4 regions of the Blautia acetica genome follow, and region 3 is predicted to be linked to each of the others. Evidence: riboswitches for the same ligand, from Rfam matches in the RefSeq annotation. Region 3 holds a riboswitch; each other region holds the start of a gene.
What was found. A riboswitch is a leader RNA that binds a small molecule or an ion and turns the genes downstream of it on or off. The one in region 3 is predicted to bind cobalamin.
Positions count from the first base shown of each region.

Region 1 (3,078 bases), on a different contig from region 3:
TTCCAGAGAATCCTTCAGCCCGAACATCATTTTGTTAACCACCTTTGCCGCAGCTGTATCAATGGCCTGCAGCAGATTTTCCCGGTCTTTTTCTTCCATGGGAGTTTTCCGCAGAATTTTCAGTATCCGGAGATTTAAATCCTGCACCGCCTCTGCCTTAATGTCCTGGATTCTGGGAATTAAGTCTCTGCCGCCATACCAGTTGTAAAAATCCTCCATCTGTTCCTGCAAAATTTCCCCGGCTTTTTCCAGACTCTGCTGCAGCTTCGGAGAAACCGCATCAATCTTAAAGCTGTCTATGTCGTACAGGGTAATACCGGAAAGTTCTCCGGCAGAGGGTTCAATATCTCTTGGTACGGCCAAATCAATCAATACCAGATGTTCCACGGGCGGGACGGTTTCCAGAAGCTCCCTGGTCAGTGTATAGTTAGGACTGGCCGTAGCGCTGACAACCAAATCGCACTGAGGCAGAAATTCTCCCCGGTCACCGTAATTAATCCGCTCACAGCCCTTGGGGATATTGACAATGCCGCTTCGATACTGGCGCACCGTAACCGTCACCTCTGCACCTGCTTCTCTAAGAGCCAGCGCCGCCACCTTGCCCATTTCTCCGTTTCCGATAACCATGCAGGTTTTGCCAGACAAGGAAAAGCCCTTTTCCTCCAGGCAGTGAATGGCTTGATGAATCACGGAACTGTTGCCCCTGGAAAAGATGACTTTTGTCTTTACCTTCTTGGCTGCCGTCACCGCCATGCGAAACAGTACCTCCAGCACATTGTCCGTGCAGTAGGCTTCCCTGGACAAACTCAGAGCATCCTTTACCTGGGTAATGATCTGGTCTTCTGCCAGAATCTGGGATTTCAGACCGCTGGTAAGATAAAAAAGATGTTCTACTGCTTCCTCTTCTGTCCTTTCCGCAAAATACTGTGCATATTCTGCCGGTTCTTTCCCTTTTTCCCGGCACAAAAATTCATAGAGAGAACCCTGCCAGTCTTCCGTGGTGCTTGCCCAAATTTCCATTCGGTTGCAGGTAGACAAAATAATACAGCCTGCAATGCCCGGTTCTTCCTTTAAATGTTCCATTGCAGCTACAGCGTTTTTCTTGGTAAAAGAAAACTGTGCGCGGATGTCCACGGCTGCTCTGCTGTAGTCAATGCCAATCATGGAAATACTCATTGTTTTTTAATCTCCCATATCTTTTGTTGCTTTTCTTAAAAATCTTTTTTCATCTTAGCATAGAATTCTTTTGGGTGCAACTTAAGTATTTTGTGATTTTTGTACAATTTCATTTGACAAAACATTGACAAAATTTCCCTATATGCTACAATGGAACAAGAATTGAATGTATAACGGTGCCTGCTATGCAGGAGAATAGGAAAGTTAAGTGAAAATCTTACACGGTCACGCCGCTGTAATGGAGGAGCTGTATTTTAATATGCCACTGTTGTAATGGGAAGGCAAAATGCAGCAAAGATACCTGAGTCAGAAGACCTGCCTTATACATGCGATTTACACAGGTTACGAACGATGGCCTTGTGTAAGAACAGGTTGGCTCATAGCATATCAATTCACCTTGCTATAACCTCTTGTTCTTCTGATGCCTGTCGGTCCCTGCCGTACAGGTTTTTTATTTTATTCATGCAAATCAGAAGGGAGAAGAAAAATGAGTAAAAATCAAAAACGTATTCTGGTACTGGCAAGCGCCTTTGCGCTTACCTTCGGCATTGTCCCAACCGTCAGTGCCATGCACATTATGGAAGGTTACCTTCCGGGAGGATTCTGCATCGCATGGGGTGTCCTGTGCGTACCGTTTCTCATTGCAGGATTCATGTCTATCAAAAAAACTTTAAACGAACACCGAAATCTGGTCACCCTGCTGGCTATGTCCGGCGCCTTTGTCTTTGTAATTTCTTCCTTGAAGATTCCTTCCGTAACCGGAAGCTGTTCTCACATGACAGGCACCGGGCTTGGAGCAATTCTGTTTGGCCCGTCTGCCGTTTCCATTCTGGGGCTGATTGTTCTCCTGTTCCAGGCTATTTTACTGGCACACGGCGGACTGACTACGATTGGAGCAAACACATTCTCCATGGCAATCGCAGGACCTTTTGTATCTTATGGTCTTTATGTTGTGCTGAAAAAGGCCAATGTGGATAAAAAAGTCTGTGTATTTTTGGCCGCATTTTTAGGTGACTTATTTACATACTGCGTGACTGCGGTACAGATGGCTCTTGCCCATCATGCGGATACCACCTTTGGCGCTGCAGTAGGCAAATTCCTGCTGGTATTTGCACCTACACAGGTTCCTCTGGCTCTTATTGAAGGCGTCATCACGGTATTGATTATCATGGGTCTGGAAACCTATGCTAAACCGGAACTTCGTGCGATTGGTTATTTAAAGGAGGGAAAATAAGATGAAGAAAAAAGTCATTCTGGCCATTCTGGTTATTTTCTTAATTGCATTTGTTCCGCTGTTTGTCTTAAAAGACGCGGAATTCGGCGGTTCCGACGATGCCGGAAGCACCGTGGTAGAGGAAGTGGATTCCTCCTATGAACCCTGGGCAACCCCCATTTTTGAAAAGCTCATTGGCGGAGAACTTCCCGGCGAAGTGGAAAGCCTGCTCTTCTGTCTCCAGACCGGTATTGGCGTAGGCGTCATTGCCTTTTTTATGGGACGTTTTGTAGAGCGTAAAAAATGGATGAAAGATGAAAACTAAAGTTCTCTGGCGAAAGGAGTTTCTATGATAGTCATTGATAAGCTGTGTTACAATTCCCGGCTTAGATATGAAAATGCCAGTGAGAAATTTGCCTTTGCAGTGATTACACTGTGTATCTGTGTAATGAGTCGTTCGACTGCGGTGGCAGGTATCGTATTAGCTGTGACAGGGATTCTTACCGTTTGGAAAGGGGGAGTCCCTGTTTTGCGTTATCTTAAGTTTCTCACCGTACCTCTGGCATTTTTGTTTTTAAGTACCATAGCCATTATGTTCAATTTAAAACAGGTCCCCATGGATTTCTTTGCCATTCCCCTTGGAAACTGGTATCTGACGGCAAGCTACCATTCCTTTTTTTATGCGGTAC
Region 1 covers NZ_JBBEWO010000010.1:65,140-68,217, forward strand. Annotated here, with positions in the region: gene hemA (glutamyl-tRNA reductase) at 1-1,176, opposite strand, end outside; cobalamin riboswitch at 1,333-1,513, shown strand; gene WBS51_RS08470 (energy-coupling factor ABC transporter permease) at 1,664-2,410, shown strand; gene WBS51_RS08475 (energy-coupling factor ABC transporter substrate-binding protein) at 2,412-2,714, shown strand; gene cbiQ (cobalt ECF transporter T component CbiQ) at 2,739-3,078, shown strand, end outside.
Region 1: linked by a shared signal. The riboswitch ahead of WBS51_RS08470 (energy-coupling factor ABC transporter permease) and the one ahead of WBS51_RS04565 (hypothetical protein) in region 3 are both predicted to bind cobalamin.

Region 2 (3,078 bases), on a different contig from region 3:
CTAAAATATCACGGATACTGTCTCCCAGCATATTAAACACAACAACCACAATGACGATGGCAATTCCCGGATACAACATCAGCCAGGGAGCCTTGGTCAGATAAGTTCTGCCCTCGTTGAGCATAAGCCCCCACTCGGGAACCGGAGCCTGGGCGCCGAATCCCAGAAAGGACAGGGACGCCAGTTCCAACATCATGGTTCCGATATCTGTTGCCGCAGTCACCACCATGGTGGTAATCATATTGGGCAAAATGTAGTTCAGAATGATTTTATGATTTCGGGTTCCTGTTACTACGGCTGCCTCAATGTAAAGATTTTTCTTTATTTTCAGCACCATACTTCGAGCCAGTCTGGCATACTTTGTCCAGCTCACCGCCGAAATGGCAAGGACGGCATTGACCATACTGGGTCCTAAAAGACCTGCAATGGCAATAGCCAGCACCAGTCCGGGAAAGGAAATCATCATATCTGCAATCCTCATAATCACGGCATCCACAAACCCGCCGAAATATCCGGCCAGAATTCCCAGCGCAGTTCCCACCACAAAAATCACGGCAACCAGACAAAGGGTCATGACCAGAGAAGAACGGGTGCCGTAGATAACTCTGGAAAGCACATCTCTTCCCAGCTTATCCGTACCGCAGAGATATTCTCCTCCCGGCGCCTGCAAAGAATGGCTCATCACCGCCTCGTAGGGATCTTTGGGAGCAATCCACGGTGCAAATACGGCAATGGCGGCAATCCCCAGAGCCAGTGTGAGAAAAAGTGTAAACTGCCTGTTTGTCTTCAAAAATTTCCAAATTTTCACTTACCGCTCCTCCTTCAGTCTTGGGTCCAGCCGTTCATAGGAAAGGTCTACCAAAAGATTAATGCCCATGTAGAGCAGGGCAATCCACAAAACATAGCCCTGCACCAAAGGATAATCCCTGCAGGAAATGGCTTTTACCGCCATGCTTCCAAGCCCCGGCCAGTTATAAATAATTTCCACCACTGCCGTTCCGCCCAGCAGACTGCCCAGGGAAAGCCCCAAAAGCGTTACCAGAGGAAGCGTAGCATTGGGAAGCACATGTTTCCACAAAATCTTTTTCTCTGAAAGTCCCCTCATACGGGCCCCTGTAACGTAATCCTGCTGCAGCTCTTCCAGCACGGCAATCCGCACCTGTCTGGTGTATTTGGCAGACATGGCAATAGCCAGGGTAACAGCCGGCAACACCAGGGATTTAAAATCGGTACTTCCCCCGGACACGGTCACCCACCGAAGCTGCACCCCGAAAATACTGAGCAGAATCAGACCAATCCAGAAATTGGGAACCGAAACGCCGAAAAAAGTCAGGCCCCGCACCAGATAGTCCGGCCAGCGGTTGTGATAAACTGCTGACAATATTCCCAGTGGTATGGAAAACAATATCATAATAAGCAAAGATGCCAGTGCCAGCTTGAGGGTAGGAAAAAAGCAGGATACCAGTTTTTCCACCACCGGAACCTTCATGGAATAGGATTTTCCCATATCACCGGTCAGCACCCCTTTTAACCAGTTTCCGTACTGCACCAGAAAAGGCTTGTCCAGCCCCAGTTCTGCCCTGGTCTGCTCCAAAAGCTCCGGTGTGGGAATATTTCCACATTCGGTAAGCATAATTTCTGCCGGGTCACCAGGGGACAAATAGGTCAGGCCAAAGGTAAAAAAGCTGATTCCAAAAAGCACAATTACGATTTGCAAAAGCCGCCTGCCCAGGTTTTCTTTTTTCAAAATCTTCCACCTCCTGTTTTTATAACGGCAAAAAGACAATCTGATATATGCATATACAGACTGTCTCTACTCATAAAATTCGATATTGTTATTTGTACCTAACCGTATTTTAAGAGTTCTCATCAGCCGTGAGAAACTTCCCAAAGATATAAGCAGTTCTCCTGACTTCAACTCACCGCTTCTACAGCACCTTCCCAAAGTTTTCCTTCAGTGGCATACGCTGCAAAAACTCCTTGTTACAGTGGCGGGACCGTACCGGACTTGCACCGGTTTCTCTATGAATGCTTGCGCAACTTATATCCTGTTATGATTTCTGCCCCTAATTATACTGGAAGATTTTGAAAATTCAACACTTTATGTATCACAATTTGTTATGGATACACTTTTTAAGTCTTCTTTCACTCTGTGTCACCTCGTCCTCTCCTTTCTACAGCTTTAACCGGACATCTGCGGTAACAGTTTCCGCAGTGCAGACAATTTTGCTGCCTGATAACCCCGGCAGCGACGTCAATACACTGCTGGGGACAAGTCTGACTGCACACACCGCAGTGAATACATTTCCGGGTAATCACATATCCCTCCTGCTTCCGGCTGGCTTCTCCGAAAGAAAAGTCAAAGCGCTCTATGGGCTTTTTTGACAAATCAAACCATTCCCCCCGGCCCCTGTAAATCTGAAAAACGGTCAAAGCTTCTCTCGACTGTCGTGTGGGATAAATTTCATACATATAAGAATTTTTCTGAAACAAGTCTTCCACTCTGCCGCTGCCCAGTTCTTTTGCCTCTCCCTGTACGGAAACCGCTATACTGGAAAGGGTATCTTTTCCCCGGAGGGCGGTAAACGCAATATGTCTGTTGGCTTTCAGGCGACTGAAGAACTGCTTTCCTCTGGCCGTCAGAAAATACAGACTGCTTTCATCTCCATCCATCATATCAATGGCGCAAGTGACGGGATAGCCTTTTTCATCCACTGTGGAAAACACCACAGTATGCAGTTCCTTCACAATATACTTCAAACATTCCTGTGCAGTCATAAAAATCCCCCGTTTCTCTTATAAAATATCCTTAAAATGTATAGGTTCTCGGCGGGTTACCGGAGAAATCTGCAAGAACCGCTTTTGCTTCTGCCAAATAAAACACTTCAAAAATCGGATTGTCTGCGGTTTCGTACTGTCCCTTTACAATAGGATTCTCCATGCAGGCTTCTTTTACCTCCCGATTATCCTCAAAAACAGCTTTTCCGTTCAATCGAATCCAGGTATAATCCGGGCTGGATACGGTCACTTCCACATAGGGATTCTCTTTCATATCCTTAAAAACATCCTTGGTGTGAT
Region 2 covers NZ_JBBEWO010000015.1:969-4,046, reverse strand. Annotated here, with positions in the region: gene nikC (nickel transporter permease) at 1-808, opposite strand, end outside; gene nikB (nickel ABC transporter permease) at 809-1,747, opposite strand; cobalamin riboswitch at 1,882-2,060, opposite strand; gene WBS51_RS10585 (pyridoxamine 5'-phosphate oxidase family protein) at 2,146-2,778, opposite strand; gene WBS51_RS10580 (pyridoxamine 5'-phosphate oxidase family protein) at 2,810-3,078, opposite strand, start outside.
Region 2: linked by a shared signal. The riboswitch ahead of nikB (nickel ABC transporter permease) and the one ahead of WBS51_RS04565 (hypothetical protein) in region 3 are both predicted to bind cobalamin.

Region 3 (3,078 bases):
GAAATACCATTCGGATTCTGGGAGTCCGGGAAGACGATACGGTAAGCCGCAGCTCCGATAATAAGGAATTGTATATAGAAGCCGAAGGCGACCATGACAGCGAAAAGACAAAACTTGTGATAGAAGTACCGGAAAATAAAACATTCAAAGATCTGGAGCTGGTTTCCGATACGGCTCAGATAAAAACAGTGGGAAAACTGCGGACCGATAAGGCTTATCTGGAAACAGATACCGGAAGTGTGCAGGCAGAGTATCTGGAATTTCAAACAGGAGAAATAGAGTGTTCCACCGGAAATCTCCAGGTGAAATGTGCCGGAAAACTAAACGATTATACCGTTTATGCAGAAAGCGACAGCGGCAATCTGGTTCTGGATGGAAAGGAGTATGTGGGTTACCAGGAAGGCGTTTTCGGAAATGCGGACAGCCAAAAGACCATAGACGTGTCAAATGATATGGGAAATATGGAAATCGAGTTTGAAAGTAAATAAAAAATAGAAGCAAGGAAAGGAGTTATCATATGTCTGATAAAAGATTGTATCGTTCCTCTGTAAATTATATGTTGGCAGGGGTCTGCGGAGGAATTGCAGAATATTTTAATATTGACCCTACTTTAATAAGGCTGGCATGGATTATCTTGACCTGCATGAACTGCGGCACAGGAATTGTGGCTTATATCATTGCAGCCATTGTAATTCCAAAATAAAATTTACAGACGGTATAAAGTGAGAAAAAAGGGTCATACTCCAGTTAGAAAGGAGTGTGGCTTTTTTATGGCAAAGAAAAAAGAAGAAAAAATTGATTTAAACAATATTCCGGAAGAGGAAAAAATAAAATATGAAATTGCCGGAGAACTGGGACTTTTGGACCGGGTAGCTGCAAATGGCTGGAAAAGCCTGTCTGCAAAGGAAACGGGACGTATCGGCGGGCTTATGACAAAACGCCGAAGAGAACAGCAAAAAACAGGAGAAAATTAGGAAAAGTGCTTGACGCGGCTTGGAGGCAATGGTATTATAATCAATGTATAATTCCATAAACCTATTAAGTGCACCGTGTTGACCGCACAACACTGGTGAAAAGGGAATCAGGTGTGAGTCCTGAGCGATCCGGTCACTGTATTTGGGGAGTGATGCCGCAGAAGTCCATTGTACGAAGCAGTACGAGAAGGAGCGGCAAAGCGATGAGCCATGAGTCAGGAAACCTGCTTAGTAGTAGTAAGGTGATAACTTCCGTGCAAAGTTTGAAATCCCTCACACTGTTTACAGACAGTTGACGAGTCCGCTTTCACAAGGAAGGTGGATTTTTTTATGGAATTGCCGAAAGGTGAACCTGAACTTATAGAATTATGCATTGATTAAATGGCAGGTGGTATATTCCCTGATTCTATGTTTCCTGTTTGGCTGTTTACAGGTTTTGTTTTCCCGCAACAAACAAAACCGCGCATCCTCCGCAGAGAGCAGGAAAGCTTCGTGACCGGAATCAGGGAGTGTCCATCAAAAAGATTTCTACATAGTCTCTTATCCGCAATTCAGCGGGAAATTTCAAGTTATAGTATTTATGGGAAAAAATATAAAAAGGAAAATGGGAAAGTGCATTGTCTGACAGACATTTCTATTTCTAATGTTCAGTTTGATGGAAACAAACAGGAAATTTTTATTGCTGTTCCTTTTATGACTTGGCCTGCAGGGTTGGAGGCGATGAGTTTGTACTGTTTCTGCCGGACACCATGGATATAAAGTTGTATAAAAGAAATGCAGGAAGGGGTGTCGGTAAATACCGATTTTTAAGCTCTAAATCTTAAAAAACCCCTTAACTGCATTTTTTAAAGCGCACTTTTTCTCATTTTTCGTATATGTCTTACCAGCAGAAGAATGCAAACCAGGTCAATGACCACAACTGCAATAATGGATTGCATACCATAGTAAATACCGGCAGTTTCTGCAATTTTACCGATAATGGACGGCATGAGAATAGAGCCGAAACTGGCAAGAGTGAGAATGAAACTCCAGGCCAGAGAATATTTTTGGATAAGGCTTCCGGAAAAGGAAACCGTAGTGGGATAAAGCCCTGCCATACTGAAGCCAAAGCCCATAATTCCCACAAGAATCAGCGGTGTAGTGGAACTGAACAGCAGTAGGATTAAAAATCCCACCAGTCCGAAGCCCATGACAAGCAGCAGCCATTCCTTATGAACTCTGGTGGAAAGCCAAGCCGTTAAAAGGCGGCCAGCTAGAATCATGACCCATAAAAGGCTGGCCGTGACCTGAGAAAGAGATGCGGGCAGCAGTCCGGTATCCTTAAAGTAAGTAATCATCCAGCCAATTACTCCCTGTTCTGCACAGAGATAGAAGAAAAGAGTCAGTGTGCAGAGATAAAACAGCGGTTCTTTGAAAAAAGCAAAATCAGCAGCTTTTTTTATCTGTTCTTCTTTTTTTTCTTTAACAGAATCAGGAATCATAAAATACATGACCCAGCTTAAAACCCCCATAATCAGCATGAAAGAACAGGCGTAAATCCAGTTATCGCTGTTTGTCCGCGTCATGGCAAGCAGCAGAAGCGGGAAAGTAAAGGCGCCGACAGCAAACATGGCATGCAGGCCATTTAAGAGCGATGCCTTACCGGGAGCCAGTTCGTTAATGGAGGTGTTGCAAAAATTACTGGTAGCGCCCCGGGCCATACCGGTGAGGAAAAAGGCCAGTGCCAACATAAAATTATTGTCAGAAAGAAGAATGACCAGGTAGGAAAGGGCAATGAAAGAATTGAAAAAAAGAATGCTTTTCTTTCTTCCCCAGACCTCGGATAAAGCGCCGCAGGCAAAGCTGGAAATCAGATTTCCTACGGAATGAAGGCTGACAATCATACCGCAAAAAGCATAGGCCAGTCCCCGGGAATCCCGGATATAAGGCAGGAGTGAGCCAATGGAGAGTGCAAGCATACCATTTATGATGAAGACGCCGTAGCTGCACAGAAATTGTCTGTTTTGAGTTTTGTCTTGAAACAATGATAAGTCCCCCTCTTTTTAAAATTGAAAATGCAAAATCGAGTATAGTCTAAAACAAATCTGCAGTTTCGTCAATGGAA
Region 3 covers NZ_JBBEWO010000004.1:178,430-181,507, forward strand. Annotated here, with positions in the region: gene WBS51_RS04550 (DUF4097 family beta strand repeat-containing protein) at 1-488, shown strand, start outside; gene WBS51_RS04555 (PspC domain-containing protein) at 518-703, shown strand; gene WBS51_RS04560 (small, acid-soluble spore protein, alpha/beta type) at 771-974, shown strand; cobalamin riboswitch at 1,024-1,220, shown strand; gene WBS51_RS04565 (hypothetical protein) at 1,356-1,733, shown strand; gene WBS51_RS04570 (MFS transporter) at 1,820-2,998, opposite strand.

Region 4 (3,078 bases), on a different contig from region 3:
TGATGACAAAAGAAGGGGAACTGGTTTACGAACAGGTAAGAGAGATTCTCAAAAGCCTGCAGACGATTCAGGATGTGAAAAACCTGGAAAAGAAGGAGCCTCTTTTAGTAGCTGCCATGCCAAGCAGTTGTTTCGCCGGAATCTTTGCTTCCTTTTATGCAAAAGCGGAAGGAATGCAGGCAGGGTACTGGGAAGGAGCTTTGGATAAGGTCATTCACCGCACGGCCCACCGCCAGGCACAGGTAGGTCTTGTATTCATTTCCTCGCATCAGAAAAAGGCCTCAGAGCGACTTTTGAAAAAGATGAGGCTGGAATTTCACCTGCTGAGGGAAACAAAGCTGGCTCTTTATGTGGGGCCGAAAAGTCCGTATTATGAACAGAAAACCATAAAAAAAGCAGACCTGCAGAAGATTTCCCTGGTGCAGAATATGGCAGAGGAAATCCCTTCTTTTTACAATCTCAATTCCCGTCATTTAAAAGGCGAGATACCGGATGGGGCAAAAGCGGTAAACGGTGTTCTGGTGAACAGCGCCCATGCTATGAAGCAGCTGCTTTTAAAAACAGAGCTGGGAAATATCAGCACCGGATTTGATTTGTGCTGTGACAAGAAAAGCAGGCTCCATAAGCTGGAACTGGAGGACTGTGGGGCAGATATTTCCTGCGGCTACGTCAGACGGGCGGATACAGAGCCTGGAATCTGCACAAAACAGTTTTTGGAATTTCTGGAAGACAAATTCGCAGAAATGCATTGACACTTTGACTAACATTGTGTAGTATAGAGTAGAAAGAAAGGTATAACTGCATAATAATAACGGTCACCGGATGTGTTACATGTCCGGAGTTAAAAAGGAAATCCGTGTAAATCGGATACAGTCACCTCTACTGTGAAATGGACAAGGAAATAGTACCATTGGGGAAAACCCGAGAAGGTATTTCTGCGGAAGAAGTTGAGTCAGAAGACTTGCCGTTATAAACGTTTCGTGTTTCCGGGCTGAGGATGTTTTGCGGTTTTACAATATGAAAATTTAATATGGTAAAGTGATAATAGAGGCTCTTTTGTCTGGTAAAGATGAGAGAGCCTTTTTTGCATGCAAAATTTCCTCAAAACAAACATAGGACAATTATGCAGAATAAAAAGAAAAGGAGAAAACATATGAAACACAAGAAACGACGTGCGGGCAGCCGAATGCTCAGTATTGTTCTGGCCATGGTTCTCATGGTATCGGGTATTACTGTGCCGGTGCAGGCAGACACATTGCCCGCAGCAGAAGAAAGCACTGCTTATGAGCAGCAGGCAGAAAACGTGGAAAGTACGGAACATTACCAGGAGCCGGAAAATCAAGAGTCAGAAATTCAGGAGCCGGAAGAAGCGGTGCAGCCGGAAGCGGGTGAAACAGAGCAGATTTCGGTTCCTGAAATGGTGCCGGGAGAGGCAGAAACCACGGAAGACCAGGCCGCAGAAGAAAAGCCCTATGTATACTTCCAGTATGATGACGGAAGAATACAGGAAATGGATGAAAACAACACCTTTACTTTAAATGCCATGGACGAAGGTACTTTTGTTCTGGCAGGCACAGACAAACGGCCAGACTGGAATGTATCCGCAAAAGTGTATACATCGGATATAGAATATACCAAACACTATTGGGTAAATGCCAGCGGACGGTATCAGCCGGCAGACCTCCGGGTTGTGGAAGGTTATGTCTGCAACGCAGACAACATGGGAGAAGTCTTCCAGAGATTTAAAATCAACAATGTTTCCAGTAATGTGGAAGAGCTGAAGGTTTTCGTAGGAGACCAGGAAGTATCTTTGGACAAACCTTACGAAATGCACGGAACAGACAGCGGAGTTGCCTATTTAAAGGCCAGAGTCAAAGGCTCAGACGAATTTAAGAAGGTTCCCGTCGCCGCTATGTATCATGAGAATATCAGCGGCCCCGGCATTATCCAGAATCATGCTGAGGGCAGCAAATTCACCATGGAAAGCGAAGGAGAGGCTGTTTTCAAGCTTGGCATGGGGGAAGATAAACAACGCCTTTCCAAAGAGTTTAAGGTCATCTCCAAAAACGTAGCGTTGGAAGACTTTCAGGTTACTGTTCCAAGTGTCTGGTATATAGATTCCTGGAATCCTCTGGGCGGTTACTATGTAGGTATCACCAAAGGAAATGACCCGGATGATTATAACTGCAGCTTTACGCCGTATAATGCCACAAATCAGAAGCTTGTCTGGGAGGCAAAGACACCGGAAATTGCAGAGTTTATGGAATATTTCGGAAACGGCATTGTGCCAAAGAAGGCAGGCGTGGCAAAATTCCATATTTACAGCCAGGAAGATAAGGATATTTCTCAGGACATTAGTGTGGAATTCAAATATAAATACCCCCTGCAAAAGGCAGAATCAGAAAAGGATACCTATGAACTGGAAGAAGGCAGTTCCAAAAGCGTTCAAATTACACCAACACCTTCCAATGCTACGGAGCAGAGATTTAACTGGTCTTACAGCAAGGAAGGAATTGTAGAAGTTACAGATGAAGTGCAGACAGTCGTTGGAAATGTAAATGCACCCAGAAAAACCGTACACACCATTAAGGCAAAAAAAGCCGGAGAAGTACAGGTAATAGGAACACCCTGGGACGCTACGGCAGACTGCAAGCCTGTACAGTTTACTGTGTTGGTCAGCAAGGGCGGTATAGTTCCCGACGATACAGACTATACGGCTTTGGTGAAAGAGGATATACAGCATGGCATGGATTATCTGCAGAAAGAGCCTGTAAATGCATACGGAGACGAATGGAATATTTTCACAACCCTTCGTGCAGGCGGAACCATCAGCCAGGAAAATCTGGACGCTTATTATGCCAGTGTGTCGGAAAAATTAAAAACAGGGCTGACAAAGCTTCGGGCCACAGATGTGGCAAGAGTCAGCATTACCTTGGCAGCTATGGGAAAAGATTTGACAGATATTGACGGTGTCAATCTGATGAAGGCGCTCTATAATGATGAACTGAAGATGAAAATCGGCAAAGATACCTCCAATGCCCCTATATGGGCTTTGATTGCACTGGATTGTCAGAATGC
Region 4 covers NZ_JBBEWO010000015.1:7,603-10,680, forward strand. Annotated here, with positions in the region: gene WBS51_RS10615 (LysR family transcriptional regulator) at 1-752, shown strand, start outside; cobalamin riboswitch at 796-983, shown strand; gene WBS51_RS10620 (DUF4430 domain-containing protein) at 1,154-3,078, shown strand, end outside.
Region 4: linked by a shared signal. The riboswitch ahead of WBS51_RS10620 (DUF4430 domain-containing protein) and the one ahead of WBS51_RS04565 (hypothetical protein) in region 3 are both predicted to bind cobalamin.